Regions from separate parts of the Shewanella sp. DNRA4 genome, predicted to be linked through region 4. Evidence: predicted binding sites of a transcription regulator. Region 4 holds the regulator's gene; each other region holds the start of a gene.

Region 1 (7,924 bases), on a different contig from region 4:
ATGGCATCGAGGAAATATTCCGCGTAGTCTTCTTGATCACCACAACCGAAAATAGCAACCAGTTTGTCTGTAAAATCAATCTGTTCTAACTCAGGAAAAAAGTCATCCCAGTCACACTGTGCTTCACCATAATACCAGGTTGGGATACCGAACAGCAGCAGGTCGTATTCTGCGATCTGTTCTTTGGTACTTTTGGCGATATCTTTCACCTCAACCATTTTCTTACCCAGTTTTTTCTGGATCATCTTGGCGACAGCTTCGGTGTTGCCTGTGTCGCTACCGAAAAAAAGACCTACAGTTGCCATTGTCTATCCTTTATGTCTAGTTCACTTATACGTTAATCTTGCTGCTATTGATTGCTCAGCATTCTATTTTTTGCTGAAGAATTAATTCGATTAACTGGCTTCGGCTGATGTTACTGGCCAACGCCCGCTCATTCAAGGCGTCATATAAATCTTGTGACACCTTTAACTCTATTCGCTTTAATCCTTTGGCTTTATCCCGCTGGATCTGGTTGCGTTTATTGACCTTAAGTTGCTGGCTACGGGACAAAGGATTGCTACGTGGGCGGCCCCGGCGCTTTTCATTGGCAAAAAGGTCAATGGTGGTTCTATCTGTTGCTTCTTTTGCCATGTTCTTATTGTTTAACCGATGCCCGAACCTTCCCAGGACATCTGGATAATACCTTTTGCAATAAACCCGGCGCAGCCGAGAAATAATACTAACCAAACAATAAATCGACCGAATTTCGGGACATTACCTTGTTTTAGCACATCGTGGATGGCCATGCCGATAAAGAAAAAAATCGCGGCAAAAAACAGGTTCAAGCCGAGGGTCTCAATTTGTTCCATATACTGAGATAACATACTTTCTTAGTCCTCTAGAGTGCTCTAAGGCTAAAAGAGGCGCGAATATATCACATCAACAAGGTGTCGGCTATATGATTTAGGTCGAGAATCATTGTCATTTACACCGTGTGTTTGTCAATAAATTCAGACACAATCCGGTTAAAAATGGAAGGTTTTTGCGCATGTAACCAATGGCCACACCCTTCTAATGTTTTTGCTTGGGCCTGCGGGAATTGCCGCAAAATCTCATCACGGTGCTCGGCTGCGACATAGTTTGAATCGCCGCCACGGATAAAAAGGCTCGGACCAGCAAACACTAATTGTGATTCATTGGGAAGGTTGTGCCAACCGATGATATTGGGGTAGCCGCTTTTTAAGCCTGTGAGATTCATTTTCCAACGAAAGCCTGTGTCGCTGCGCTGGAGGTTTTTGAGTAAAAATTGTGCTGTCGCATCATCAATGCCAGCAGCTAATAAATGAGCAAGGGCGAAGCGGCGGTCTGTATGGCCTACAAGCGGTAAACTCTCAAGCGCCGCAAAAACGGCATCATGGCGTGGTTGATAGGCAACAGGAGCAATATCAGCGGCCACTAAGCTGATGATACGATTTGGGTAAGCTAGTGCGGTCGCCATGGCAATTTTTCCGCCCATGGAATGGCCTACGATATGGACACGCTCAAGCTCGAGATCATCGAGTAAATCCACCATGGCCTTGGCTAAGTTTGGGTAATCCATTTGTTGCCAATGTTCACTTAAGCCGTGATTAGGCACATCAACGCGGATGACTTGATGATTGGCTTCGAGCGCTTGGCCTAATCCTTTAAGATTATCTAAATTGCCAAAAAGTCCATGGATAAGGAGGACTGCTTCCCCCTGACCTGTGGATACATAATTCATGGAATTGCCTGTGCTGTAGTGCCTCGTGTTGCGTGAATTGTGCCTTGTATGCTTTAAGTTTGACAAGTCTTGCGGTTGTTTCGGATGATATTTGTGCCGAACTTGCTGGCTTTTTCAGCGATTAACATACTTGTGCTAATTTGATGTGCGATTTCACGCATTTTTAGATTAATGATGCTTTATCAGATTGATAGAGATATATACACTGGGGTAACGATCGCACAGATCCTTTGCGAGGATCGTTTGTGGTGCATTTTTGCGGTTATGCCTATCGAATAACAAAGGATAATAAGGTTATGAAATACATCGAAGTGGATGAAGAGCTCTATCGTCATATTGCCAGCAAAACGGAACGTATTGGTGAGAGCGCCTCTGACATTCTCCGTCGATTACTCGGCCTGTCCGTCGATACGGTTGAGCAGGCGCAGCCACAGGCTATCAGCCAACCGAGCTTAGAGGCTGCAACGCCGGAACCACAATTTGTGCCACAAGTCGAAACCTTTGTCGCTGCAGCTGATTTTAATCAATTGGTGGATGAACATAAGTTAGAACAGCAAAAAGGTGCGGTGGGGCGATTCTTATTTTTGCTCGAGAGCTTGTATCAACTGAACAAAACGCAGTTTGCACAAATCTTACAGATCCAAGGGCGCGATCGTCTTTACTTTGCGCGTTCCCGTGAGGAGTTACTCAAGGCAAGTGCCACTGCAAATCCGAAGGAAATTGGTCAGACGGGTTTTTGGGTAACAACCAACAACAATACTGCGAAAAAGCGGGCCATTTTAGCTGAGGCACTGGTGCAATTTGGCTGCGATGCCCAAATCGCCAACGGCATTGCCGAACGCGTATAACGACTTATCGACGCCGCAATGATGCGGCGTTTCCATTTAATTAACCGATTTTCCAGTAGGAGAGGATCAGGTGGCAATACATCAACGGGCAGGGCAAATCGCGAGTCAGATGGATCTGGTGAATATTCCAAAGCTGATGAGCCATTATTACAGCATTAAACCTAATGTGGATGCTGCGGAGCAGCGTGTCACATTTGGCACTTCTGGGCACCGTGGAACGGCGTTTCAAGGCAGTTTTAACCAAGATCATATTTGGGCGATTACTCAAGCCGTGGTCGATTATCGGCAATCGGTGAATATCGAAGGGCCACTCTTTTTAGGTATTGATACCCACGCTTTATCTTATGCCGCCTATGTATCGGCGATTGAAGTGTTAGCCGCCAACAAAGTGACGGTTCATATCCAGCAAAATGATGGCTTTACGCCAACACCTGTGGTGTCCCACGCCATTATTTGCGCTAATCGCGCCGCGGCGCTGAGTGGTGCCGCCTTAAGCGATGGCCTCATTATTACGCCGTCCCATAATCCGCCGCAGGATGGTGGGATCAAATACAATCCGCCCCACGGTGGTCCTGCTGAAGGTAATATCACCGCATGGATTGAATCCCGTGCCAATGATTACCTGCGCGCTGCGCTCAAGGGTGTGAATAAGCTCGCTTATGCCGATGCGTTAGTCTCTGGTTATGTGCATGCCATCGATTTAATCACGCCCTATGTGACGGATTTAGAAAATGTCGTCGATATGCATGCCATTGCAAAGGCCAAACTTAAGTTGGGTGTCGATCCATTAGGTGGTTCGGGTATCCATTATTGGTCACCGATTGCCAAGCACTATGGCATCGATATCACCTTAGTAAATGATAAAGTCGACCCAAGTTTTAGCTTTATGTCACTGGATAAGGACGGCAAGATCCGCATGGATTGCTCATCGCCCTATGCAATGGCGGGGTTACTGGCCCATAAAGAGTCCTTCGATCTATGCGTGGGTAATGACCCTGACTACGACAGACATGGTATTGTGTGTCCGGGCACTGGGCTTATGGACCCCAACCACTATTTAGCGGTAGCGATTGATTATCTGTTAACCCATAGACCAGAGTGGAGTGATAGCTTAGCCATTGGTAAGACATTGGTATCAAGCGCACTTATCGACAAAATTTGTGCCTTTCACGGTAAAAAATTGCTCGAGGTGCCCGTTGGCTTTAAGTGGTTTGTCGATGGCTTAGCCGAGGCGACCATTGCCTTTGGTGGTGAGGAGAGTGCGGGCGCCGCCTTCCTGCGCCGTGATGGCACGACTTGGTGTACTGACAAGGACGGTTTTATTTTAGTGCTGCTCGCAGCCGAAATGCTTGCGGTCACAGGTAAAACGCCGGGACAACGTCATCAAGAGTTGGTCGCGCAATTTGGTCAAAGCTTCTACAAGCGTATCGACAGTCCGATTAGCCTTGAAAACAAAGCCAAATTTGCCAAGCTTAATGCCGAGACCTTGAATGCTACTATGTTGGCGGGTGAGAACATTGAGGCCGTATTGACCCATGCGCCGGGCAATAATGCTTCAATTGGTGGCATTAAAGTGACCACGGCGAATGGTTGGTTTGCTGCGCGGCCATCGGGAACTGAGGCGTTATTCAAGATTTACGGTGAGAGCTTTATCAGTGAGCAACATCTTGCCGATATCATTAAGGACGCACAAGCCCTGATTGATAAGGCCCTCAGCGCCTGATTTAGCGTTTACGCATTCTTTTTACCGATAAAAAAACGCACTCATAGAAATCCTATGAGTGCGTTTTTATTTGCAGCGATTGTAAGGTCAAATTATTCAGGTTTGAGCTTAATCGCTAAGCCTAGTACTCGATATGGCAACTTGGTAAGTTATTCTTATCGATATAGTTTTGGTGATATTCCTCTGCCACATGGAATTGCTGTAACGGCACAATCTCAGTGACGATATGACGCAATCCCCAACGACCTGAACGGGCAAAGGCCAGTTTTGAGGCTTCGGCCGCCGCTTTTTGCTCACGATCATGGAAGAAAATGGTACTGCGGTATTGAGTACCAATATCGCCGCCCTGCATATTGAGCGTGGTCGGGTTGTGGTTTTTCCAAAACACATCTAGTAACTGGTCGTAACTTACAATCGCAGGGTCAAATTCTACTTGTACGACTTCAGCATGGCCTGTCTTACCTTTTTTGACTTCCTCATAGGTGGTCGCTTCGTTATTGCCACCCATATAGCCGCAGGTCGCGTTGGTCACGCCGTTGACTTGTCTAAAGAAATACTCTACGCCCCAAAAACAGCCGGCACCGAAAGTTGCTAACGCCATGATAAATCCTGATAGAAGTCTAGATGGCTAAGGATTGTGATAAAACTCATCCCTAAAAGCAAGTGTGTCGACAAAATTAATCCTATGTCGACCAAATGCGGCTAAGATGCTGTTGTTTTGCCGCGAAATGCGCTTGTTTGACCAGAATGACAGAGTAACGGCCTAAAAACTTGTGTTAGTATGGATGCGCTTTTTAAGGCGGGTAGCTATAAGTGGCATGAAACAGGCAGTTATTGCCATCACTCCCGTCTTTAACACGCTATTATAAGGAGAATTCTGTGTTACAAGCTCTGTTAGATTCGAAGGATTTTCTCGCGCTGACCCTCGCTAATCCTGAAACCCTCGGAGATGAGTTTAGTTTCGCCTTAGGGGAACATACTCGAGTCGAAGTGTGGGACACGGGCGTCATCGTCTTTGAGCCTGCACAAGCCCAAGGTAAGGATGTCATTCTCTCCTGCGGTGTCCACGGTAATGAAACCGCCCCCATCGAACTCTGCAATACCTTAATCAAACAGCTTCTCCAACAAAAAATCATCGCCAAACAACGCACGCTCTTTCTTATTGGTAACCCTTTAGCGATTAATAACGGCACTCGCATTATCGACGAGAACATGAATCGTCTGTTTAGTGGCGAGCATTCAAATCCTCCCGGCTTAGTCAATCCTGAGCGGGTGCGGGCGAAAAAATTAGAAGTCTATGTTGACCGCTTCTTTAAGGGCGCCGCCGCAGGGCGCCAGCGAATTCACTACGATTTACACACGGCGATGCGAGCGTCAAAACACGAAAAGTTTGCGATTTACCCCTATCGTCCCGGCCGTGCTTACAGCGCCGAGCAAATCATGTTTTTAGCAGCCAGTGGCGTGGATACTGTGTTATTTCACCATGAGCCAACAACCACCTTTAGCTATTTTTCCTCCGAGCAGTATGGCGCCGATGCCTTTACCATTGAATTAGGTAAAGTGTATCCCATGGGGCAGAACGATATGACGCGTTTTATTGCCACCCAAGAGATGTTTATGCGCCTTATCACCGACAAACCCTTGCAGCTTGAGCCATTTTCGGCAGATAAAGTGAATCTGTATCAAGTGTGCCGCGTGATTAACAAACATTTTGATGATTTTGAATTTACCTTCGCGACCGATGTCGAAAACTTCAGATCTTTTCCAAAAGGCTTTGTCTTAGCCCGAGAGGGGGGGCAAGAAATTAAAGTAGAACAAGAGGTTGAATCTATTGTATTCCCTAATGCCAAGGTGCCCATTGGCAATCGCACCGTGATTTGTTTGATCCCCTCAGTAGCGCCGAACGTTCGTTAAGTTTGTAAAGCAATATATACATGCAAATTGGGGATTAGTTGTCATTTGAACTGTGCCAACGGTTGATAGGTAGTTTACGTTAACGTAATGTTCATCCGGCATATTCGTATAAATTAGGCGCTGCGGATCTTCTGCAGCGTAACGAGATAACAAGAGCACAATATGAGCAAAGCAACACTCAACACTGATACAGTGCACCGTGTCGGCTTCTTGGATAAGGCATCGCTTCACATTCCTATCCTTCGAATTCTACAAGCAGACGGCACTACCTATGAAACCGCGGTTTTGCCTGTTATAGATGAAGCCTTAGCCACCAAAATTTATGATACTTGCGTGTTCACGCGGGTACTCGATGAACGTATGCTTGGCGCACAGCGTCAGGGACGGATCAGCTTCTATATGACCTGTACGGGTGAAGAGGCGGCGATTGTCGGCAGTGTCGCTGCACTCGATCCTGAGGATGTGATCCTTGCGCAATACCGTGAACATGCGGCGCTGCGTTATCGCGGTTTTACCACTGAACAGTTTATGAACCAAATGTTCAGTAACGAAAAGGACTTGGGTAAAGGTCGCCAAATGCCTATTCATTACGGCTGCGCGGCGCTGAACTATCAAACCATTTCATCGCCACTGGCCACTCAAATCCCGCAAGCGACAGGTGTCGGTTATAGCCTGAAAATGCAGGGGAAACGTAATGTTGCTGTCTGTTATTTCGGTGAAGGTGCCGCATCGGAAGGCGATTTCCATGCCGGATTGAATATGGCGGCGGTGTTAAAATGCCCAGTGATATTCTTCTGCCGTAACAATGGTTATGCCATTTCTACCCCAACGGAAGAGCAATTTGCCGGTAACGGCATCGCCAGTCGCGGTGTGGGTTACGGCATGCACACCATTCGCGTCGATGGCAATGATATGCTGGCAGTTTTGGCGGCAACTCAACAAGCTCGTGCCTATGCGATTGAGCACAACGCGCCAGTATTGATTGAGGCCATGACTTACCGCCTTGGCGCTCACTCCTCTTCAGACGATCCATCTGGCTATCGCTCAAAAGAAGAAGAGGCTAAATGGCAACAACACGATCCGGTCAAACGCTTTAAGTTGTGGCTGATTAATAAAGGTTGGTTAGCCGAAGCCGATGATGCCCAGCGTTACGAAAAGTACCGTGAAGAAGTGTTAGCCGCCGTTAAAGTCGCGGAAAAACTGCCTATCCCTATGCTGGATGAGATTATTGAAGATGTGTACGACAAGCCAACGCCAGCGCTGAAAAAGCAACTGAGCGATCTCAAAGAACACATTAAGAAATATCCGCAATCCTATCCCAAAAGTGCAGGGAGGCTATAAGCCGTGGCAGAAATGAATATGTTACAGGCCGTCAATGAGGCCTTGTCGATTGCAATGCAAGCCGATGAACGCATGGTGGTGTTTGGTGAAGACGTCGGCCATTTTGGCGGCGTGTTTCGCGCCACTTCGGGTTTGCAGGAAAAGTTTGGTCGCAGCCGCTGCTTTAACACGCCATTGACTGAGCAAGGTATTGCGGGTTTTGCCAACGGGTTAGCCTCCAATGGCATGACCGCTGTGGCAGAAATCCAGTTTGCTGATTATATCTTCCCCGCGTTTGACCAGATCGTAAACGAGTCGGCTAAATTCCGTTACCGCAGCGGTAATGAGTTTAATGTGGGAAGCCTGGTGTTCCGT
Region 2 (7,924 bases), on a different contig from region 4:
ACGAGCGGGGAGGAAGCCAAACAACACCCCGATTAAGGTGGAGCAGGCGAAGGCGGCAACAATAGAAGTCGTTGAATAAATCATCTGGAAACTGCCTCCCGCTTGGGCAAACACCACGCCAATCAAATAGGCCAAGGCCACCCCAAGCGCGCCGCCGCACAGACAAACCAACACGGCCTCAATTAAAAACTGCCGCAGAATATCACTCTGGCGCGCCCCAACCGCCATGCGCACGCCAATTTCGCGAGTACGTTCGGTCACTGACACCAACATGATATTCATTACCCCAATGCCACCCACCACGAGGGAAATCACCGCAATAGCCGAGATTAATAGCGTCATGGTCGCGGTGGTTTTCTCGATATTCTGGCGAATGGTATCCGTGTTAATGGTGAAGAAATCCTGTGTACCGTGGCGCATCTTCAGCAGGCTAATAATCCCCTGCTCCGCCGCATTGCTCGGTACGGATTCATCGAGCCTAACAGTAATGCCATCAAGGTATTTCTTGCCTACCATTCGGCCTGATACCGTGGTGTAAGGCACCCACACATTGAGAGCATCACTATTACCAAAGGCACTTTCCTTAGGCAGAGTGACACCAATAATCCGCACCGGCAAATCCCCGAGGAAGATGACTTCCCCGATGGCAGAACCCATGACGCCGCTACTGTCAGGGAACAGCTGTTTACGGGTGTTTTCATCGATCACCGCATCCTGCGCTAACGCATTAACACTGTCATCGTCCCAAAACTGCCCTTGGGCGAGCTCATAGCCTCTAACCCGGAAGAACTCTGGCCCCACGCCATTCAAAGTCGCCGTCACCGCCTTATTGCCATAACGCACAGTCGCACTCGAACCAATGCTCGGGGTGACGCTATCGACATATGGTAAGTTTTTCAGTGCATTAGCATCGCTTGCAGTCAAAGTTCGTACCTTTGCCGAGCGCCTATCGCCAAAGCCTGAGCCGGGGCGAATGTCGATGGTATTGGTGCCCATTGAACTAATGCTCTTTAAGATTTCCCGCTGCGAGCCTTCACCCAGCGCCACCACAGACACGACTGAAGCGATACCGATAATAATGCCGAGCATAGTTAAAAAGGTGCGCAATCTATGGGTCGACATCGCCAACAGCGCCATTTTCAGGGCTTCGGCATATCTGTCCCATGCCGCCACGCGGGCGCGCACCTTAGTCTTGGCGGGGATCACTTCAGTCTTAGGCGCAGCCGCAACGTTTGAGGCGAGATTAGGCTCATCGCTGATAATCACCCCGTCCTTAATCTCAATAATACGGTCGGCATGCTGCGCCACATGCATATCGTGGGTGACGATGATAATGGTGTGGCCTTCACGGTGCAGTTCCTGTAATAACCGCATCATTTCTTCGCCGCTGTGACTATCTAAAGCGCCCGTTGGTTCGTCGGCAAGGATCACATCACCGCCATTCATCAGCGCCCGCGCCACACTCACCCTCTGCTGCTGGCCGCCACTGAGCTGATTCGGCTTATGATCGAGACGCTCACCTAAGCCCAAGCGCGACAATAAGTGCTCAGCGCGCTGTCTACGTTCAAGACGATCTTTACCCGCGTAGACGGCGGGCACTTCGACGTTACCGACGGCATTAAGATCACCAAGCAAATGATATCGCTGAAAAATAAAGCCAAAATGCTCACGTCTCAGCTTTGCTAGTTCATCCACATCCATCTGCGAGGTATCTTGGCCATCGATAAAGTACGCGCCCTTTGAGGGTTTATCTAAACAGCCCAAGATATTCATCAGGGTCGACTTACCCGAACCTGATGCACCGACGATCGCCACCATCTCACCACGGGCGATGGAAAGATTAACATCTTTGAGTACAGTCAGTTGTTGCTCACCCGCCTGAAAACTGCGGTAGCAAGCTGACACTTCCAGTAATGGCTTAGTCACACTTAAAACCTCATTGGTGGGCCACGGAACTTCATGGTCGAACCGTCGGCGGGCATTCCGAGCACCACTTGGTCGCCTTCATTCAGGCCAGACAGGATTTCGGCATTGATTTTGTTATTAATACCAACTGTTACATCCACATATTGCACTTGGTTATTCACCAATACAGGCACTTGATATTGCGGCCCACGGGACTTGCCTTCCGCTGGCGGAGCCGCTTTATCCCTTGGTTTTACCCTCAGCACTTGCGATGGTACTAACAGCGCATCATCAGACTTGGCAAGCACAATCGAAATCTGCGCCGTCATGCCAATGCGTAGGGTACGATCGGGGTTTTCGACATCGAAGAGGCCATGGTAATAAATGGCGTCTGAATCGCTCGAGCTCATATTGCTATCGTCACCATCCATTGACGTCGGACCAGGCTCAATCGCCCTTAAGGTGCCGCGATAGGGATGGTTAGGTCTGCCAAGAATAGTGAAATACACTGGCTGTCCTGGGCGCACATTGACGATATCGGCTTCGGAGATCTGCGCCTTGACCGTCATGGTATCGAGCTGCGCCATCTCGACTATGGTTGGTGTGGTTTGATTGGCGTTAACGGTTTGACCCACTTCGACCGCAGAGTAAACGACGGTGCCATCCATAGGCGCAGTGATCTTGGTATAACCTAAATCGATTCTGGCACTGTCGACATTAATTTCAGCCTGTTGTTTTTGCGCTTCTAACTGCTCAAGCTCGGCTTGATACACCGTGAGCGTGGCTTCGGCGGCTTCAAAGTCTGCGCGGGAGCTGGCCTTATCGGCGAGCATTTGCTGCTGACGGGTATATTCGAGTTTTGCCTGACGTATTTGTGCCTGCTTAGCACGATACTGGGCATTGATGTTTTTAAGGGATGCCAGCGCATTTTGCAGGTTGTTTTGCTGGGCAAGGCTATCGATTTGCGCGATAAGATCGCCTTTTTTCACCTCTTGTCCTAGCTCCACAGGCAAACTCAGAATTTGCCCCGAGACTTGCGCGCCCACACTCACCAGCTTGGAGGCCTGCAACATGCCGTTGGCGAGCACCGAGTTTTCAATATCGCCGCGTCTAACGGGCTCCGTCACATAGCTTGGGGCCGCCTCGGGTTTATGCAACAGAAAATAAGCGCCGCCCCCAAGGAGGATGAGGCCGCTTAGGATCAATATCAATTTACGCTTTGAGGATTTTTTCATCTGAATCTAGGTGTCCATCAATGCCAATGGGCGCAAGCGTGTATCTTGCGGGAAGAAAAATAGTGCTGTCAGTATATAGAGTTAGCTAAGCGCAGTAGACGAAGGAAGTGTCGATATCAGGTAAAGATTTGCAAATATCTGTGTAGAAGTTTGCGCCCTAGATCTTTAAATATACGGATAACACTTTGAACCATATAAATCCGTGTTACTTGAGATTGTCTGCATACCTCAAAACTAAAGGGTCATGGCGTGAAACGCTGATTTTTATAAGCCAAGGTCTGTATAAACAACCAATAGCAAAACAGGGATACCTTAGGTATCCCTGTTGTTTACGCTATGCCAAAGAGGCATTCATTGCAGATTTTACAGTGCTTAGCCAAGGCGGCGACGTAGTTCACGGGTCGCATCGACCATGTTTTTCAGCGCGGGTTCGACTTCAGCCCAAGTGCGTGTCTTAAGGCCGCAATCGGGGTTAACCCACAGTTGGCGCACTGGCACTTTTTGCGCCGCTTTTTCAATAAGGTGCACCATGGCCTCAACACTTGGCGTATTGGGCGAGTGGATATCGTAAACGCCAGGGCCAATTTCATTTGGATATTCAAAATCTTCAAAGGCGTTGAGCAGTTCCATGCGTGAGCGCGAAGTCTCGATGGTGATCACGTCCGCATCCATGGCGGCAATCGCGGCAATCGTATCGTTAAACTCGCTGTAACACATATGGGTATGGATTTGGGTTTCATCAATCACACCCGCCGCACTCAGTTTAAAGGCATTCACCGCCCAATCTAAGTAAGCCTGCCACTCGCTTTGCTTTAATGGCAATCCTTCACGGAAGGCTGGCTCATCAATTTGAATAATGCCAATACCTGCATTTTGTAAATCCACCACTTCATCACGAATTGCCAGCGCCAATTGGGTGGCAATGGTATCGCGGCTGATATCTTCACGGGCAAACGACCAATGTAGAATCGTCACCGGGCCCGTTAGCATGCCTTTGACGGGTTTGTCCGTCAGGCTTTGGGCAAATACAGCCCAATCAACCGTCATGGCTTTCGGGCGACTCACATCACCATAAATCAATGGCGGCTTAACGCAACGAGAACCATAACTCTGTACCCAACCATTTTTGGTAAAGCCCACACCTTCGAGCTGCTCACCGAAGTATTCCACCATGTCATTACGCTCGGCCTCACCGTGTACCAGCACATCGATACCAAGTTTAAGCTGGCGGTCTATGGTATCGCGGGTCACTTGCTGCAACTGCTCAGTATATTGAGCATCGCTTAGCTCACCCTTGCGCCATCGACTACGTAGTCCACGGATTGCCGGTGTTTGTGGGAATGAGCCAATCGTAGTCGTTGGCAACAATGGCAAACGGTACTTACGCTGCTGCACCGCTTGGCGCTCAGTAAATTCGCTCACACGTTCATAGTCGGCTGGGGTCAGCGCATTCACACGGGCGATCACTTTAGCATCCGCCGCCTGTGCTTTAGCCTCACGGCGAGCCACGCAGGTGTTAACTATCGCTTTGGCCGCGACAGACTCAGGGGCCAGCAGCAATTGACGCACATTCGCCAGTTCCAACAGCTTTTGCTTAGCAAATGCGAGCTGCTGACGTAGCGCCGGCGCGAGCGTTGTCTCTACCTCTAAATCCACAGGGCTGTGCAGCAGTGAACACGAAGTGCCAATCCATAAACGCTGGCCTAAGTCTCTGGCAACACTGCCGATACGCTCGACAATCTGATCAACCTCTGCCGCCCACACGTTACGGCCATTAACTACGCCAGCTGACAGAATTTGATCTGGTCTTAATGCATTAGCAAACAAGGCCAATTGTTCAGGGGCAGTCACTAAATCTAGGTGCACCCCCGCCACCGGCAGCGCGGAAACCAATGCCTGATGATGGCTAATGCTGCCATAGTAACTGGTGAGTAAAATCTTCACTTGAGCCGTTTTAAGCGCTTGATAAGCTTCGCTAATCGCTGCTTGCCAATCGGCGGCTAATTCGAGCGCCAAAATCGGCTCTTCAAGTTGCACCCAAGTCACGCCCTGCGCAGCGAAACGCGCGAGAATGTCGGCATAGGCCTTTAACAGATTTGGCAATAGGCTGAGTTTATCGAAATCCTGCTCCACGGTTTTGGCCAGATACAAGTAACTCACAGGGCCTAACAACACAGGCTTGGCTTGATAACCTAAGGACTGCGCCTCGGCCACTTCATCAAAAAACTGCTCATAAGCGATAGAGAACACTTGGTCTTGCTTAAGCTCTGGCACTAAGTAGTGATAGTTAGTGTTGAAATACTTAGTCATTTCCGAGGCTGGCGCATCGATGCCACTTGGTGCGCGGCCACGGGCAACGCGGAATAAGGTATCAAGATCGATAGCACCCTCACCACGGTGGCGATCGGGGATAGCGTTTAGGGTCGCACTCAGGGTTAACACTTGATCGTAAAAGGCAAAATCCCCTACTGGCACTTGCTCAATTCCCGCAGCCACTTGCCATTGCCAATGGGTGCGCCGCAACTCCTTAGCCACCTCATGCAGTTCAGCTTGAGTGCTCTCACCACGCCAGTATTTTTCAAGGGCAAACTTTAATTCACGACGACGCCCGATACGGGGAAAACCAAGACTGTTTAATTGCATACCATATCTTCCTTTATTTGAGATAAGCCATATTCGGCACTAGCACCCAGCTGATGGTGTTTTCTTGGCAACTTTTCGCATTTAAGCCTAGATAAATCACAATGGGCGTCTGGACGTCTAGAAGTTTATTGTGATAGTCTCTATGCCAGCAACCGAATTGATTTCAAGCACAACATGAGCGAAATTCACTTGGAGTGATCATGATCGAACTAAGACATCTGCGAACCTTAATGGCCCTGAAGGAAAGTGGCAGCTTGGCGGGCGCAGCCAAAAAACGTTTTGTCACCCAATCGGCTCTCTCCCATCAAATTAAGGAGTTAGAGCAACGAATTAACTCGCCCATTTTTGTGCGTAAGAGCAAACCGCTCTCCTTTACTCAGGAAGGTGCACGCCTGTTGCACCTCGCCGAGGAGATCCTGCCTAAGGTGTTAGAGACGGAAACCGATCTCAAAAATGGGCTGGAAACTGAAACCAATCAGCTCAGAGTCGGGATTGAATGCCACAGCTGTTTTCGCTGGTTAATGCCAGTGATGGAGCAATTTAGGCAAGATCATCCCCAAGCAGAGTTAGATCTCTCAAGCCGTCATCTATTCGACTCGCTCAATGCCCTAGAAATGGGCGAACTGGATATAGTGCTGACCTCAGATCCCGTGCCAGGTCACTCGCTCGCCTATCAGCATTTGTTTGATTTTGAAGTGAAGTTAGTGGTTGCTAAGGATCATCCCTTAGCGAAAGAAGCCTATGTTACACCCAAGCAATTGGCGCGCTTGCCGATAATCAGTTATCCGGTGCCACTGGCGCGTTTAGATATTTACCGCCACTTTTTAGAGCCCGCGGGCATAGAAGCCGGCGAGCAAAAAACCTGTGATTTGACCATGATGTTATTGCAGCGCATCGCCTGTAAGGACGGTATCGCCGCCCTACCCAATTGGTCTATCAATGAGGGACATGGTTTGAGTTTAGCTTCAGTCAAACTCGGCCAAGAAGGCTTAAAACGCCCGCTATTTGGGGCTTATCGCCTCCACAGCGCGAACTCGGCCTTAGTGCAAAACTGGCTGCAACTAGTAGCAAGCGAAGGCTTAGCCCGCCAGCAAAAAACCAATTAAGCGTTGAAATATTTAACAAAAAAGCCTGCTATTGCAGGCTTTGTTTTTATGGGTGGTGCTTAGAGCGGGTTAAGCAATAAACCACGCATTGACAATACCCGGCGCAGAATTAACCCGGGGGAATTTTGATTACGGGTCTGGCGCAGATTGTGGGCGATCATAAACTCTTGGCGCAGATCTTGGTCAAGATCTAAGGCTTCAAAGGCTTCGATGGTTAAGGTTTGTTGCTGATTATCGATCAAAGACTTAATCACACTTAGCGGGAAAGATTGCTCAGAGCTGGCATTCAAATAAGCAAATGCGGTTAAGGCAATAATCTGGCCGAACACACTAAACAGCGCCAAGGTTTGCACCTCATCGGGGTCGATATCGACATCCGGCATATCAACTAAGCTGTCAACCGCATCAGTTGCTATATTTTCCGTGAGTTTCCAATAACCTTGCACCAACTTCTTATAGGGTTGAGGCAATTCATCGAGGCGTTCTTTCAAATAAAATGTAAAGGCGTAACGGTAAATATTAACTTGGCCCAAACGAATTAAGGCATCTTTTAAAGAGCGAGACTTAGGGCTAACCACACCAGAAGCTTGCGCCGAATTGCTGCGCATCAACATATGGGCCGCTAACGCGGGATCACTCGAAATAATATCGATCACATTACGAATATCGCCTTCGGCAAGAATGGCCTTTTTCAGTGGAATTAAGATCCCACGGCGGCCAATGACTTGCTCTTCATTCGCTATGATGGCTCTCACTTGAGTAAAAACCTGTTGCTCAAGATCTGTCATAGGACACTTTACACCTGTTAATTAGCTATAAGATGATTCGAATACCGCTCACATCATACCCAAACTACAAAGAATTTCAGCACTAAGTCGTAGAATAATTGCGTTAACCCTAAAGATGATGTGCTTTATAGTATAAGCAACGACTTAGCCTATACCAATCGTATTAAATATCTGTTCATTCAGCGGGAATTCAACGCGCTTTAGACAAGGCGAAGGCTTGAAGGCATAGTGGTGCTCTGTCGAAAGC
Region 3 (7,924 bases), on a different contig from region 4:
CGTGGGCAAAGTTTTGCACCATTTGGTGGGTGACTTCACTTGGGGCAATCGAAACCCCTTCAGCGGCAATGCCGTGATCCCCTGCAAATACCAACATGGTCGGTTTGACTATCTGCAATTGTTGTGGCCCTTGAATGCGAGCAATTTGTAATGCTAAGGATTCGAGTTGTCCCAAGGCACCTGGCGGCTTGGTTTTAAGATCGATTTTTTGTTGAATAACCTGATCCTGCGCTTTACTCACAGGCTCGATTTGAAATGACAGGCTTGATTGAGACATTCACACTCCAGTGACTAATTCGATTTCAATAACTCGTTCGATTTCAATAACTCGTTCGATAACAACTACGACGCATACAGCGGCTATTTTCCATACGCACTTAGTACTAAATTAGCTAATCCTCTGCGAAAAACGCGAGTTAGATTAGTTACGCCGACGCAAAATCAGCAAAAAGAAAAAACTACCTATTGAGGCGGTGATAATACCAACGGGCAGTTCTTGATTGCCCAGCAAACATCTCGCGAGCACATCAATCCACACCATAAACAAGCCGCCCACTAACGCGGTGAGCAAAATTGGCTGACGCCCGGGAAATAACAAGCGCACCGTATGGGGGATCATTAATCCAACAAAACCTATGCCACCACAGGTCGCCACTAAAACGGCGGTAATTAGCGAGCAGAGCAATAACATATTGAGGCGTAATTTAGGTACATTCACCCCTAAGGTGTGGGCCGTTTCATCCCCCGCCTGCAGGGCCATAATCTGCCGCTTCCAACCGAGGATGATAAAAAAACTCACCAATACAACGATGGATGGCAAAATTAAGAGCGGCCAACTGGCCTTAGCAAAACTGCCCAAACTCCAAAAAAGCACTGATGCCGTGGCCTGCGGGCTGGCAAAATACAACAGCAAGCTGGTTAATGCGCCAAACATAAACGATGTTGCCACCCCAGAGAGCAGCATGCGCTCAACTTGGCTGTTGAGCCCAAGCCCTGACAAGGCGAGAACAATAAGAACGGATAAACTGGCACCAATAAAAGCGCCGAAAGGCAAACTAAACCACAGGAGCCCAGCAAACATTCCCGAGCCACTAAAAATCCCCGAATTGGCAATAACGCCCGCATTACCGAATAGACCAGAGCCAGTAAACAAGGTCAGCATCACCACTGCGCCAAAGGAGGCACCTGAACTGATGCCAAATAAATAAGGGTCAGCAAGGGGATTGCGCGTTACGGTTTGCAGCACACTGCCCGCTAAAGACAGCCCCGCCCCCGCCACAAACGCGAGCAATATCCGTGGCAACCTTAATTCCATCACAATCCGCTCCGTCATCGAGGCGGCAGTTGACGCATCGTCGTTGGCGAAAAATTGATTGAATAATTTAATAAACACATGCAGCACATCTAAAAAGCTGATATTTGCCGCGCCAAAACTGGCGGCCGCAATCGGGGTCAGCAGAGCAAAACCCACCAAGCCAAGAATCAGCCATTGCTGGCGGGTTAATGGCGTTAAAATATGGGTTAAAAGATTCATCATTATCAGCTTAAACGTGTCAATCATGGCGTGTTTATCTCCCCGTTGATGTTATGGGGAGCGGATACAACCACATCATCCGTCGGTGATTTTTGATAACCATAAAAGTAATTAATTAAAGGATTGGCATGTTGTGGATGGGGCATCACTTGAGCGCAAACACCAAAAACTTGGGCAATGCGCTCCTCTGTTAATACCTCACTCGGCGTGCCCATGGCGCTCACTTGCCCCTTATCCAGTAGCAGCAAACTATCACACAGGGCACTTGCTAAATTCAGATCATGAATAGAGGCAATGACACTAATGCCAAGGCTTCGAACCAGCTCCAAAATTTGTATTTGATAGCGCACATCGAGGTGGTTTGTGGGTTCATCTAAAATCAGTAACTGAGGTTGTTGCACAATAGCGCGGGCAATCAGTGCCCGTTGTTTCTCGCCACCGGAGAGCCGCTCATATTGCTGATAGCGCTTATGGCTAAGACCTACCTTTTCAAGCGCCTTGATAATTTTTTCACTATCACCGCTGGAATTAGTATCGAACATCCCTTTGTGGGGCGTGAGCCCCATAGCAACGAGTTGCTCTGTGGTCATATCAAAATAGTGCGGCGTATCCTGCTGCACCACAGCTACTTTGCAGGCAAATGCCTTGGGCGAAAGCTCGTTAATATCCTGCGAAAACAAACTGATTTGCCCCAGAGTTGGGCGAATAAAACGATATATACAACGCAGTAAACTGGATTTACCCGCACCGTTAGGGCCGATTAATCCCAGCATTTCACCGCGTTGTAGGGCAAAGTTAATCCCTGAAAGAATGGTTTTGCCTTCGATGGTCCAACTCAATTGGCTGACATTGAGTGCCACATTAGCTAGCACCGCCGAAGATTGCACATCTGTTGACGTGGAAGGCTTCATTTAAAGCAGCTCCCACAGGCATATGTTGTACCCAAACCCAGTAGCACCATGGGCCACAGGGCGAAACGTATCAATATCATTTTCTGCTCCCTCGAGTCACCCGCTCGAGAACTAAGGCTGCACGCAGCGAAAACAGAAATAGGCAGGTCTCCTGACTTGTAGCAAAGAAGGTTCTAGGTTCTAGGCTCTAGATTCTAGGCACTTCTTTTTACTACTCACAGTTGCGGGTACAGTTCGGGCTGGCTGACGGGCAGCACCCCGATTCCCTATTATGTTTGGGTTGATCCGGCGTTTATAACGACTATTGCCTTAAGCGAATAGCGCAGGATAAAGCGAAATTCCCAACACCTATTTCTGCGACATTTAAACTTAGCGAACACAATGCGCTATCTCGCTCAAACGTCAGGGAAAAGCATTATCCTATATCTTGCTCATTAGGCAATGCAGTTTAAATCAGAAAATTTTCATCATCCCATTTAGCATGAGATTTCAAACTCAATCACCATGGCCCGATGGCCAGTCTAAGCGCCAATATCGAGTCCCATGTTTATCTTCGAGTACATTAATCGTCACCACCGCGGCAACCGGTAAAGTAAGTTGACTGTAAAACCCTACCGTTCTCACCGCCCCCAACGCTCTTGCCATTAAATGACGGATCACCCCGCCGTGGGTCAGAACCCAAATATTGGCTGTGGGTGCATTGGCATTACGCTCGCCGTGGGCCTGTTCATCATCCAACGCCAGCAGGGCAAACTCTTTATTGAGGATCAGCTCTATTGCGCCATCGATACGAGCCTCGAAACTTGCCATCGTTTCTCCATTGGGCGGCGACACGGCCCAAGGATCTTGCCAATAGGCCGCCATGCGCTCGCCATCCTGTTGATATAACTCATCGAGCACGCGACCATCCCAATCGCCAAAATCCATTTCTTGTAGATCCTCCAGCAGGTTGACCTCAAGCGGCGAAGGCGTTGGTGCCGCTAAATGTGAACTCTCAGACAACCTGGAATGCGGCTCCAGCGCCAACACCTTGGCAAATTCAGCGCAGCGCCTTGAGGTGGAGCTGTAAATACCGTGGCACACAGTCGCCTGCGCCGCCACTGCTGCCGACATCTGCCGCCAGCCCTTCTCGCTCAGTGGAACATCGACTCTGCCACGTAAAATCGCACCGCCTTCGCATTCCCCGTGGCGTAACAGTAATAAGCGAACTTGTTTCATATATGCCTTTTAAAAATCTTAGAACCTAGAATCTAGGTGCTAGGAACAAAGCCTAAAGACTAAAACCTAAAACCTAGAGCCTAGAGCCTAGAGCCTAGAGCCTAGAGCCTAGAGCCTAGAACCTAGATTCTAATGACTTTGACTTTCACCTTGCCCTGACAATCCGATGTCGCGTATTATGGACGTCTATACGTATAAATGTCCAAACCATAACGAACGACATTCAATAATAAAATGCAATTTACCGCAGAATTGCATATTTTTGGACTCAACTTAGCTGTAGTAAAGGTAATCATTTATGGCGATATCTCTCCATCGAGCCAGCCAAACACTGGCAGACATTCGCAACCAGTTGTCAAAGCGCATTCTGATTTTAGACGGCGCCATGGGCACTATGATCCAAGGCTACAAGCTAGAAGAAGCCGATTACCGTGGCGAGCGTTTCAAGGATTGGCATACCGACGTTAAGGGCAATAACGATCTTTTAGTGCTCACGCAGCCACACATCATCAAACAAATTCACACCGACTACCTATTAGCCGGTGCCGATATTATTGAAACCAACACTTTCAACGCCACCACTATCGCCATGGCCGACTACGATATGCAGTCGCTGTCCGCCGAGATTAACCGTGAAGGTGCGCGCCTCGCCCGTGAGGCCTGTGATGAAATCGAAAAAGCCACGGGTAAACCACGTTATGTTGCCGGTGTGTTAGGACCCACTAACCGCACTTGCTCTATCAGCCCAGATGTGAACGATCCCGGATATCGCAATATCCACTTTGATGAGTTAGTGACCGCTTACTGCGAATCGACCCGCGCCCTGATTGAAGGCGGCGCCGATATCATTATGGTCGAGACCATCTTCGATACCTTAAACGCCAAAGCCGCACTATTTGCCATCGAAACCGTGTTCGATGAACTCTTTGGCGCAAATTCGCCAGCGCGTTTGCCCGTGATGATCTCAGGCACCATTACCGATGCCTCTGGCAGAACCCTGACCGGGCAAACCACCGAAGCCTTTTATAACTCCCTTCGCCATATCAACCCCTTATCCATCGGCCTTAACTGCGCCCTTGGGCCAAAAGAGCTGCGTCCCTACGTTGAAGAACTGTCACGCATCGCCGAATGTTATGTCTCGGCGCACCCTAACGCGGGTCTACCAAACGAGTTTGGCGGTTACGATGAAACCCCAAAAGACATGGCCAGCGTTATCCAAGAATGGGCCCGTGAAGGCATGCTCAACATTATCGGCGGCTGCTGTGGTAGCACGCCCGAGCATATTAAGGTCATTCGCGAAGCCGTAGAGCCGTTTGCGCCACGGGTATTACCCGAGATCCCCGTCGCCTGCCGTTTATCGGGTTTGGAACCGCTCACTATCGACGCCCAAACCCTGTTTGTGAACGTGGGTGAACGTACCAACGTCACGGGTTCTGCTAAGTTCTTAAAGCTGATCAAAGAAGGCAAGTTCGAGCAGGCGCTCGATGTCGCCCGCGAACAGGTAGAAAGCGGCGCGCAGATCATCGACATCAACATGGACGAAGGCATGCTCGATGGCGTGGAGGTGATGCATAAGTTCTTAAATCTTATCGCCTCTGAGCCGGATATCAGCCGTGTGCCGATTATGATCGACTCCTCTAAGTGGGAGGTGATTGAAGCGGGCCTCAAATGTATTCAAGGCAAGGGGATTGTGAACTCTATCTCCTTGAAGGAAGGCGAAGAGAAGTTTATCGAGCAGGCAACCCTAGTGAAACGCTACGGCGCCGCGGCCATTATTATGGCGTTCGACGAGCAAGGCCAAGCCGACACTAAGGCGCGCAAAGTCGAGATCTGTACCCGCGCCTACCGCGTACTGGTCGATAAGGTGGGTTTTCCACCCGAAGACATTATCTTCGACCCGAATATCTTTGCCATTGCCACGGGTATCGATGAGCACGATAACTATGCCGTCGATTTTATTGAAGCCATTAAAGAGATTAAGGCCACCCTGCCCCACGCGATGATTTCCGGCGGGGTGTCGAACGTGTCCTTCTCCTTCCGCGGTAACAATCCTGTGCGTGAGGCGATTCACGCGGTATTCCTGTACCACGCGATTAAAGTCGGCATGGACATGGGTATCGTTAACGCGGGCCAGTTAGCGATTTACGATGATATCGACCCCGAGCTTAAGGATAAGGTCGAGAACGTGGTGCTCAACCTGCCCTGCCCAGTTGAAGACTCAAACAACACCGAGCAATTGCTTGAGATTGCAGAAAAATTCCGTGGCGATGGCTCAAGTAGCGCGAAAAAAGAAGACTTAGAATGGCGCTCATGGCCGGTTAATCAACGTCTCGCCCATGCGCTGGTCAAAGGTATCACCGAATTTATCGACGAAGATACTGAAGCGGCTCGCCAAGCAGCCTCCCGTCCGCTGGATGTAATTGAAGGCCCGCTGATGGACGGTATGAATATCGTCGGCGACCTGTTTGGCTCGGGCAAAATGTTCCTGCCACAGGTGGTCAAATCCGCGCGGGTGATGAAAAAGGCCGTAGCCTACCTCAATCCCTTTATTGAAAAGGAAAAAGTTGCAGGTCAGTCTAACGGTAAGATTTTGATGGTCACTGTTAAGGGCGATGTGCACGATATCGGCAAGAACATAGTCGGCGTGGTGCTCGCCTGTAATGGCTTTGAAGTGTTCGATTTAGGCGTGATGGTGTCGGTAGAGCGCATTCTTGAGGCGGTGAAAGAACACAATATCGATATTATCGGCATGTCTGGGCTTATCACCCCAAGCCTTGATGAAATGGTGCATAACGTCAAAACCTTCCACCGTGAAGGGCTCACCATTCCAGCAATTATCGGCGGCGCGACCTGCTCGAAAATCCATACCGCGGTGAAGATTGCGCCCCATTATCCCCATGGTGCGATTTACATTGCCGACGCCTCCCGCGCCGTGCCTATGGTCAGCAAGCTCGTCAGCAATGAAACTCGCCAAGCGACTATCGATGAGACCTACGCCGAATACGACGATATGCGCACCAAGCGTTTATCGCAAACCAAGCGTAAGGAAATCGTCTCGCTAGAGGCCGCCCGCGAAAACCGCTGCCAGCACGATTGGGCAAACTACACCCCGTTCAAACCCAATGTGCTGGGTCGCCAAGTATTTGAAGACTATCCATTAACCGATTTAGTTGACCGTATTGACTGGACCCCCTTCTTCCGCGCGTGGGAGTTGCATGGCCATTACCCTGAAATCTTAAGCGACAAAGTAGTCGGCGTTGAGGCGCAAAAGCTGTTCGCCGATGGTCAGGCGATGCTTACAAAAATCATCGAAGAAAAGTGGCTTACCGCCAAGGGCGTGATTGGGCTATTCCCCGCCAATACTGTCAACTTCGATGATATTGAGCTGTACACAGATGAGACTCGTACCGAGGTTGAGCTGACCACCCATCACCTGCGGATGCAACTTGAGCGGGTCGGTAACGATAACTTCTGTCTGGCCGACTTTGTCGCGCCCAAAGACAGCGGCGTTGCCGACTATATGGGCGGCTTTGCGGTCACCGCAGGTCATGGGATTGATGAGCATGTCGCCCGCTTTGAGGCCAACCATGATGACTACAACGCCATTATGCTCAAGTGTTTAGCCGACCGTTTAGCCGAAGCCTTTGCCGAGCGGATGCACGAGCGCGTACGTAAAGAGTTTTGGGGTTATGCCGCCGATGAGCAGCTCGATAACGAAGCGTTAATTCGTGAGAAATACAAGGGCATTCGCCCTGCACCGGGTTACCCCGCTTGCCCGGATCACACCGAAAAAGGCCTGTTGTGGGAACTGTTAAAGCCGAATGAAACCATCGACTTAAATATTACCGAAAGCTACGCCATGTTCCCTACCGCCGCAGTATCCGGCTGGTACTTTGCCCACCCGAAATCCCGCTACTTTGGCGTGAGTAATATTGGTCGCGATCAGGTGGAGGATTATGCGAAGCGTAAGGGGATGACAGTTGCAGAGACGGAGAAGTGGCTAGCGCCAGTGTTGGATTATGATCCTGAATAGAGAGTGATCCAGAGTAAGCTGGATCGGACTTACGCTAACGCGGTTTGAAAAGCTGATTCAAACTTCGTTTGAAATTTTAAATCAAAGTCGTGGAATTCCATTCCACACCAGGGCAAGAAGGGGATCAACAGCAATCCCCCTCTTGCATCTCCCCTTGCCGCCCCTAGCGAAGTTACATGCATTGAATACTGGCTTCGTGCTTATTCGAAAATCGCTAACGCTTCCGAT
Region 4 (7,924 bases):
AGCCTAAGTTTGCGTGTGCCAATTGGCGCATAAGGGTGGATGAGTGTGATGGAGGTAACCATGATTGAGCTTAATAGGCGAACCTTTTTAAAGGGCGCAGGGGCCAGCGGTGCAACATGTGCATTAGCTAGCTTATTGCCGGGCAGCTTAGCGGCATTAGAGAGCAAGCAGCTTAAGGGCATGGGCAAAGAAATTGCCAGTATCTGTGAGATGTGCTCGACCCGCTGCCCGATTTCAGCGCGGGTGATTGAAGGTAAAAACGTCTTTATCAGCGGTAATAAGGCGGCTAAATCCTTTGGCGGTAAAGTCTGTGCCCGCGGCGGTGCTGGTCATAGTTTGCTGTACGATCCACAGCGGATTGTTAAACCCCTAAAACGGGTTGGCGAGCGTGGCGAGGGTAAATGGGCTGAAATCAGTTGGGATGAAGCCTATCAACTGATTGCCGATAATCTCACTAAAATCAAGCAAGCTCACGGCCCAGAGGCGGTAGCGTTTTCCTCAAAATCTGGCTCGCAAGAAAAACACTTATTCCACCTCGCCACGGCGTTTGGTAGCCCAAATACCTTTACCCATGCATCTACTTGCCCCGGCGGTTATGAAATTGCTGCTATGGCCATGTTTGGCACTAAGGTGAAACGCGATTTAAGTAACTCAAAATACATTATTAACTTCGGCCATAACCTGTACGAAGGCATCAACATGTCCGAAACCCGCGGCATGATGGCGGCGCAAATGGATAAAGGCGCCAAGCTGGTGGTGTTCGAGCCAAGATTCTCAGTGGTTGCCGATAAAGCCGATGAATGGTACGCGATTCGTCCTGGCACCGACGTGGCCGTCGCTTTAGCCTTATGCCATGTATTGATTGAAGAAAACCTTTACGACAAAGCCTTTGTTGAGCGTTATGTCGAAGGCTTTGACACCTTTGCCGCTGAAGTAAAAGCCTATACCCCTGAGTGGGCCGAAACGATCTCCGATGTGCCCGCCAAAGATATTCGCCGTATTGCCCGTGAATATGCGGCTAAAGCGCCCCATGCGGTGGTGGATTTTGGTCACAGAGCCACCTTTACCACCGAAGAGTTTGAAATGCGCCGCGCGCTTTACGCTGCCAACATCTTGATTGGTAACATCGAGCGTAAGGGCGGGATCTACCTGGGTCAAAAGCCTGGCGATTATAACAAGCTCGCCGGTGAAAATGTGGCCCCCGTGCTGGGTAAGCCCGGCGTAAAAGATATGCCTAAGCCTGCGGCAAAACGTATCGACCAAGTGGAAGAACAGTACGCCATGATGTGGTCAGCTGGCGGGATTTATCAAACCGTCCTCGATGCGACCTTAAGCGCGGTACCTTATCAGTTACATGGCTGGGTGATGTCCCGTACTAACCCAATGCAAACTATGACTGACAGAGCGCGTGTGGTCGAAGCCTTGAAAAAGCTCGACTTTGTTGCAGTGTGCGATGTGTATATCAGTGAAACCGCGGCCTATGCCGATGTGATTTTACCTGAGTCTACCTACCTTGAGCGTGATGAGGAAATCGCTGACAAGTCAGGTAAAAACCCTGCCTACTATGTGCGCCAACGGGTGGTTGAAACCCTAGGCGATACTCGTCCTTCATGGCAGATCTTTAAAGATATTGGCCACAAACTGGGGCTGAGTGAATTCTATCCATGGGAAAACATGGAGACCCTGCAACTATTGCAGGTAAACCGCGACACAGAGCTGCTGCGCCGGATCAAAGACGAAGGTTTTGTTAGCTTTGGTAAGCCCATCATGCTGCGCGAACCTAAGATGGTGGCCGAGTTTACTAAGGCCTATGCCAATGCCAAACCTGCGGATGAAGACGGCACCTACGGCAGTTTACTCAGCTTTAAAACCCCAAGCGGCAAGATTGAATTGACCTCAGCCAAGGTTGAAGCCATGGCGCCAGGACGCGGGGTGATTAAGTTCCGCGAAGTGCAGCTTAAAAAGCCTAATGAACTCTACTTTATCCAAGGTAAGGTTGCGGTACATACCAATGGCGCGACCCACAATGTGCCCATGCTGGCGAATTTGATGTCGGATAACGCCGTATGGGTTCACCCAGATACCGCGAGTAAATTAGGCATCAGCAATGGCGATCCTATCCGCTTAACCAGCAGCGTAGGTACAGAGGAAGGTCATGCGTTAGTCACCCCAGGCATTCGCCCCGATACCGTGTTTGCTTATATGGGCTTTGGCTCTAAAAACAAAGAGTTGGTTAGAGCGACAGGCAAAGGTATCCACTGCGGAAACTTACTGCCCCACGTTACCGCACCTGTGTGTGGCATGACGGTACACACCACTGGCGTCACGCTGGCAAAACGCTAATTGGAGGCTCAAATGACGAAAAGATATGTGATGGTGCACGATGAGAACAAGTGCATCGGCTGCCAAGCCTGTAACGTGGCTTGCCGCAGTGAAAACGGCGTACCAGAAGGGGTGACCCGTTTACAGGTGAGAGTCGAAGGGCCCTATGGCGAAATGCCCCATCTGCACTTTAAGTACCACAGAGTGTCGTGTCAGCAGTGTGAAGATGCGCCCTGTGTGAAGGTGTGTCCAACGGGCGCGGCCTACGTGGGCGAAGATGGCATTGTCTCCATCCACGGCGACAAGTGTGTGGGTTGTATGTACTGCGTGGCGGCGTGCCCTTACAAAGTGCGTTTTATGAATCCCGAAACCAAAGTGGCTGACAAGTGTAACTTCTGTAAGGACACCCGTTTGGCCCGTGGAGAACAACCAGCCTGCGTGACTGTATGTCCGACCGATGCATTGGTGTTTGGCGATGCTAACGATCCACAAAGTGAAGTGGCCACACTGCTCAACACTAAGATCACTTACCAAGATAAGACCCATTTAGGCACTAAACCTAGGGTATATCGCGTTCCTACCAAAAGAGGGGGGATTTGATTATGAACAATACTTGGGGCGATATGGCGCAATATGATCCCGTCACTTGGCACTGGGTCATCGCCGTGTATTTGTTTATGGCGGGTTTATCCGCCGGAAGTTTGCTGATTGGCATTGGTTTGCGTTGGTTTAATCAAGAACAAACGCAAGTTGAGAGCAATATCCTCAAGGCCGCGGCGATTATTGGCCCTGTGGCAATCAGCTTAGGCTTGGCTTGTTTAGTGTTTGATTTAACTAAGCCTTTCCACTTCTGGTTGATCTTAATTAACTATAACTTCCAATCAGTAATGGCGATTGGGGTATTAGCGCTGCTGGCTTACTCACCCTTGGCATTTGCCTACGCGATTTTAGTACTGCGTGACGATTTGCCAAAGTGGGGCTTAGGTTTCCTCACACCTATCGCTAAGCTGCTGATGCCCTTTAGAAAGCTGATTGAAGTGCTGTTGTTTGTCCTCGCCATTGGTGTGGGCGCTTACACAGGCTTCTTAATCTCGGCGATGAATGCCTATCCGATGCTAAACACTGCGGTATTGCCTGCACTGTTCTTGGTATCGGGTTTATCAGCGGGTGCGGCGGCCAATGCGGTGCTGGCGCTGGTGATGTTCAAAACCGATAGCCACGACAAGACCTTAGCTAAAATGCATGGCTTAGAGCTGCCAGTGATGGCAATCGAAATCATGTTCCTGTTTATGTTGTTTTGCGCCTTGTACTTTAAGGGCGGTGCGGCGGCTGCGGCACTGGCATCACTCACCTCTGGCGTGTGGGCAAGCGTATTCTGGATTGGTGTCGTGGGGATTGGCTTTGGTGTGCCATTGCTGTTTATGCTGCTTCCCGCAGCGACTCGCCACACTAAGGGCGCAATGATTATGGTGGCCTGTGCCAGCTTAACCGGCGTGCTCGCCCTGAGACACTTTATTGTGTATGCGGGCCAAAGCTACTTAAGTTAATGAGAGCAGAGTTAACGAGATCTCAGTTAACAATTAACTGAAGTTCGTTGCAATACCGATGGCGTAAATCACCCATCCCCTGCAAGCAAAAAGCACCGTTAAACGGTGCTTTTTTTATGGCTGCGATTGACTGCAATTGGCGGGAGATTATTGCGGTAATAACTCAATCACTGATTTGACCGTGAGCACTAAGGCGCTGATAGCGCAGAGGGCTAAGGTCGCCATCTTGGTCTTATGTTTATCAATACTGCCTACCAGTTTGCCCGCCACGAGATAGCCTAAAAAGACCGAGGGCAATAGCATTAGCGAAAGCCAAAAGTGCTTGATTTCGAGTAGGCCCGTCACCCCAAGAATCGCCAAGGCAATGGTCGAACTAAAGATAAAGAAGGCCGATAACGCTGCGCGAAACTGCGAAGCATCCTTACCCGCCAATAAAATCGCCATCGGCGGACCACCAATGGCGGCGATATTGCCAAAGATCCCCGAGACGACTCCCGCGCCAAACAGAGTCGCTTTGTTTACCGGCAGGCTGAATTTATACAAACTGAGCACCACGGCAACCGTCACAATCGCGGCAATCGCCAAGCCGAGGATCGGCTGCGGCGCAAACAGTAATAGGCTAGCACCGATAAAGCCACCGGGCACTCGACCGATGAGTGCGTATTGCAAGCCATTGAATTCTAAATGGCCGCGTTCACGCAATAGGGTGAGTAGCGCGATGGAAAATCCCATCACAATCACGGGGGCAGGCACTAATTGGGGATCGACGATATACAGCAGCGGACTGGCGACCACGGCTAAGCCAAACCCAATCAGACTCTGGGTGAGGGCACCTAAAAACACAATCACAGACGCGATGGCAAGCGTTTGTGGATCGATCAAGGAGAACATAGGATTCCATCAAAACAAAATAGGGATCGTTACTTTAACCCACCACGCCGGATGAGCATTAACGATCCCTAATAATTAGTTACGGCAGGATTATGGACGCTTAAGCGTTATTCCATGTCTTCCCACTCGATCCCCATTTCGTCCATCAACCGCTTCGCTTCAGCGGGGATGCTGTCTGGGCACTCTTTCGACAGATCGGCATCATCAGGCAGAGGCTGGCCGGTGTAGGCATGCAAAAATGCTTCGCACAACAGTTCGCTATTCGTTGCGTGGCGCAGGTTGTTGACCTGACGACGCGTACGTTCATCCGTGAGGACTTTTAGCACTTTGAGCGGAATAGACACAGTAATTTTCTTTACTTGTTCATTCTTCTTGCCATGTTCAGCATAGGGGCTGATGTATTCCCCATTCCATTCAGTCATTGACTCACCTGTTATAACGCTAAATTCGGGGCAGATTTTAAACCCTTACAGATTACAGTCAAATTATTGCTACTATTTCTTAGCGATTGCAAACAGATTTCTTTATGTTTAGACGTCTAAACGTCTTAACGCCTATTGACGATACCACTGGGCTTAGGTACATTTAGACGTCCAGACATCTCTTTGCGAACTTAGGAGTTCCCGATGACCGCAGGCAAATTAGTGACCGAGCGTCAATTAGCCACATTGGCAGTGCGTCAGGGTATCGAAAGCGATACTCAATATGGCGCCGTGGTGCCGCCAATTTACCTGTCGACGAATTACGCCTTCGATGGTCATAAAAATCCTCGCGAATTTGACTACAGCCGTTCCGGCAATCCTACCCGCAGCATCTTAGGCGATGCCTTAGCAAAGCTGGAAAAGGGCGCAACCGGTGTAGTGACTTGTACTGGCATGGCAGCCATTACCTTAGTGACCACTTTACTGGGCCCAGATAATTTACTGGTGGTGCCCCACGATTGTTACGGTGGCTCTTATCGTTTATTTACTAATTTGGCGAAAAAAGGCCAATTTAAACTGCTGGTGGTCGATCAAACCGACAGCCAAGCACTTGAGCAAGCGATTGCCCAGCAACCTAAAATGGTGTGGATTGAAACCCCATCCAACCCATTACTGCGGGTGGTTGATATCGAAGCTATTGCCAAGGCAAGCCACGCCGTCGGTGCGTTAGTGATAGTGGACAATACTTTCCTGTCACCGATTTTGCAGCAACCGCTATTGCTCGGCGCCGATATCGTTATCCACTCCACCACTAAGTACATTAATGGTCATAGCGATGTGGTGGGCGGCGCGGTGATCGCCAAAGATCCCCAAATTGGTGAGACCTTACATTGGTGGTCGAACACCTTAGGCTTAACGGGTTCTGCCTTCGACAGTTATCAAACCCTGCGCGGCCTGCGTACTTTGGCCGTGCGCATTCGTGAGCACCAACGCAATGCCGAGCGGATTGTGGAGTTACTGAGTAATAGCCCCGTCGTGAGTAAAGTGTATTACCCAGGTCTTGCGGATCATCCCGGTTATGCCATTGCCGCCAAGCAACAAAAAGGTTTTGGCGCTATGCTGAGTTTTGAGCTTAAGGGCGGCGAGGCCGAAGTGGTTGCCTTTTTAGATGCCTTAAGTTTATTTAGTGTTGCTGAGAGTTTAGGCGGCGTCGAGAGCCTCGTGGCCGTGCCCGCGACCATGACCCACAGAGCGATGGAGCCGCAGGCGCGTTTTGAAGCTGGTATTAAAGACACCCTATTACGTTTGTCGGTTGGTATTGAAGATGCCGACGACTTAGTTGCAGATATTCAAGCAGGATTGGCCGCCGTAGCGGCTTGTCAGTAGAGGAATAATAGATGGCACGTTGTCACTTACATAAATTTGGTGGTTCCAGCTTAGCCGATGCCGATTGTTACCGCCGAGTCGCCCATATTCTGTTAACCCATGGCCACAGTGATGATCTGGTGGTGGTGTCTGCCGCGGGTAAAACCACTAACTTTTTATATAAATTATTGTCCCTGCGCGATAGCAACCAATTATGGCAAGAAGAATTACAAGTCCTTATCAGCTATCAGCAAGGCTTGATTGAGCAATTATTATCTAACGAGCAAGCGCGGGATTTACGCGAACGTTTGACCACGGATAAAGCTCAGTTAATCAGTCTATTATCTTTAGATGTACGCAATGATTACCAAATTAACCATGTGGTGAGTTTTGGTGAGCGTTGGTCGGCGCGCCTGATGGCAGCGCTGCTGCGCGAATCGGGCGTGGCCGCAAGCCATGTTGATGCGTGCTCGATTTTAGTGGCCGATGAGGCCGCCGTGCCGCAAATTCGTGTGCAAGAATCCCGCGCCAAAGTGCAAGCCTTACTGGCGGCCCACCCTAACGAGCGCCTAGTGATCACCGGTTTTATTTGTGCTAACGAGCGCGGCGATACCTTGCTGCTTGGCCGCAATGGCTCTGACTTTAGCGCCAGCTTAATTGCTAGCCTTGCCGACATTGAGCGCGTGACCATTTGGACCGACGTTGAAGGGGTCTTTAACGCTGACCCGAATAAGATCAATGATGCGAAATTACTCAAGAGCATGTCCCTTGCTGAAGCCGACCGTTTGGCGCGTTTAGGCTCACCCGTGTTGCATTCACGTACTTTGCAGCCGCTGTTTAACACTGAGGTGAGCTTGGCTGTGCGTTCAAGCTATGCCTCCCACACCGACTTTACCCTGATTGCGCCGCACAGTTCATCAGCGAGTGCGCCCGTGGTGACCAATCTAAATGCCGTGGTGTTATTTGGCTTTAAGATCGCGGGTGATGTGGCCAGTCTGCTCGAGCAATTGGTGGAGGCGGGATTAACGCCACTGGCACATTGGGTATCGGCGCATCAACGGCTTGAGCTTGCCTATACCGCTGAAAACCAAAAACAAGTACAAAAATTATTGGATGCGCAGGCCGAAGCCCTCTGCATTAGAGATCTGCAAATTAATACCGAGCTTGGCTTAGTGGCACTCGTGAGTGCCGATGCCGAGCATTATCGCCGCAGCTTTGCCCGTTTACTGAGTCGTGATGCTAAGCCCTTGTTCAGTGGTGACTTAAGTCTTGTGACCTTAGTGCCACAGTCGCAGGTTAATCTGCTGACGCAAAAAGTACATCGCCGCTGCGCTGGCCCGCGCAAACGCATTGGCGTATTGCTGCTGGGCGTGGGCA

What was found. Region 4 encodes MetJ, which represses methionine synthesis genes. Its sites were predicted from a motif close to TAGACGTCTAGACGTCTA; they were not measured.
Region 1: a site for MetJ is predicted at 4,929-4,946, ahead of msrA (peptide-methionine (S)-S-oxide reductase MsrA). Genes of this name have one in related genera too.
Region 2: a site for MetJ is predicted at 5,894-5,911, ahead of metE (5-methyltetrahydropteroyltriglutamate--homocysteine S-methyltransferase). Genes of this name have one in related genera too.
Region 3: a site for MetJ is predicted at 3,843-3,860, ahead of metH (methionine synthase). Genes of this name have one in related genera too.

Annotation. Positions count from the first base shown of each region.
Region 1 is NZ_JABAIP010000010.1:188,575-196,498, forward strand. It holds gene fldA (flavodoxin FldA) at 1-305, opposite strand, end outside; gene ybfE (LexA regulated protein) at 361-633, opposite strand; gene HG547_RS12730 (DUF2788 domain-containing protein) at 645-866, opposite strand; gene HG547_RS12735 (alpha/beta fold hydrolase) at 968-1,744, opposite strand; gene seqA (replication initiation negative regulator SeqA) at 2,041-2,592, shown strand; gene pgm (phosphoglucomutase (alpha-D-glucose-1,6-bisphosphate-dependent)) at 2,663-4,315, shown strand; gene msrA (peptide-methionine (S)-S-oxide reductase MsrA) at 4,437-4,916, opposite strand; gene astE (succinylglutamate desuccinylase) at 5,195-6,229, shown strand; gene HG547_RS12760 (thiamine pyrophosphate-dependent dehydrogenase E1 component subunit alpha) at 6,392-7,570, shown strand; gene HG547_RS12765 (transketolase C-terminal domain-containing protein) at 7,574-7,924, shown strand, end outside.
Region 2 is NZ_JABAIP010000014.1:80,134-88,057, forward strand. It holds gene HG547_RS15885 (MacB family efflux pump subunit) at 1-1,926, opposite strand, end outside; gene HG547_RS15890 (efflux RND transporter periplasmic adaptor subunit) at 1,929-3,140, opposite strand; gene metE (5-methyltetrahydropteroyltriglutamate--homocysteine S-methyltransferase) at 3,513-5,783, opposite strand; gene HG547_RS15900 (LysR family transcriptional regulator) at 5,984-6,889, shown strand; gene HG547_RS15905 (HDOD domain-containing protein) at 6,949-7,677, opposite strand.
Region 3 is NZ_JABAIP010000005.1:122,141-130,064, reverse strand. It holds gene cobT (nicotinate-nucleotide--dimethylbenzimidazole phosphoribosyltransferase) at 1-277, opposite strand, end outside; gene HG547_RS06980 (iron ABC transporter permease) at 422-1,561, opposite strand; gene HG547_RS06975 (ABC transporter ATP-binding protein) at 1,558-2,445, opposite strand; cobalamin riboswitch at 2,569-2,765, opposite strand; gene HG547_RS06970 (histidine phosphatase family protein) at 2,941-3,663, opposite strand; gene metH (methionine synthase) at 3,962-7,696, shown strand.
Region 4 is NZ_JABAIP010000023.1:41,408-49,331, forward strand. It holds gene phsA (thiosulfate reductase PhsA) at 61-2,343, shown strand; gene HG547_RS19790 (4Fe-4S dicluster domain-containing protein) at 2,356-2,922, shown strand; gene nrfD (NrfD/PsrC family molybdoenzyme membrane anchor subunit) at 2,925-3,869, shown strand; gene HG547_RS19800 (sulfite exporter TauE/SafE family protein) at 4,017-4,760, opposite strand; gene metJ (met regulon transcriptional regulator MetJ) at 4,868-5,182, opposite strand; gene metB (cystathionine gamma-synthase) at 5,405-6,568, shown strand; gene HG547_RS19815 (bifunctional aspartate kinase/homoserine dehydrogenase II) at 6,580-7,924, shown strand, end outside.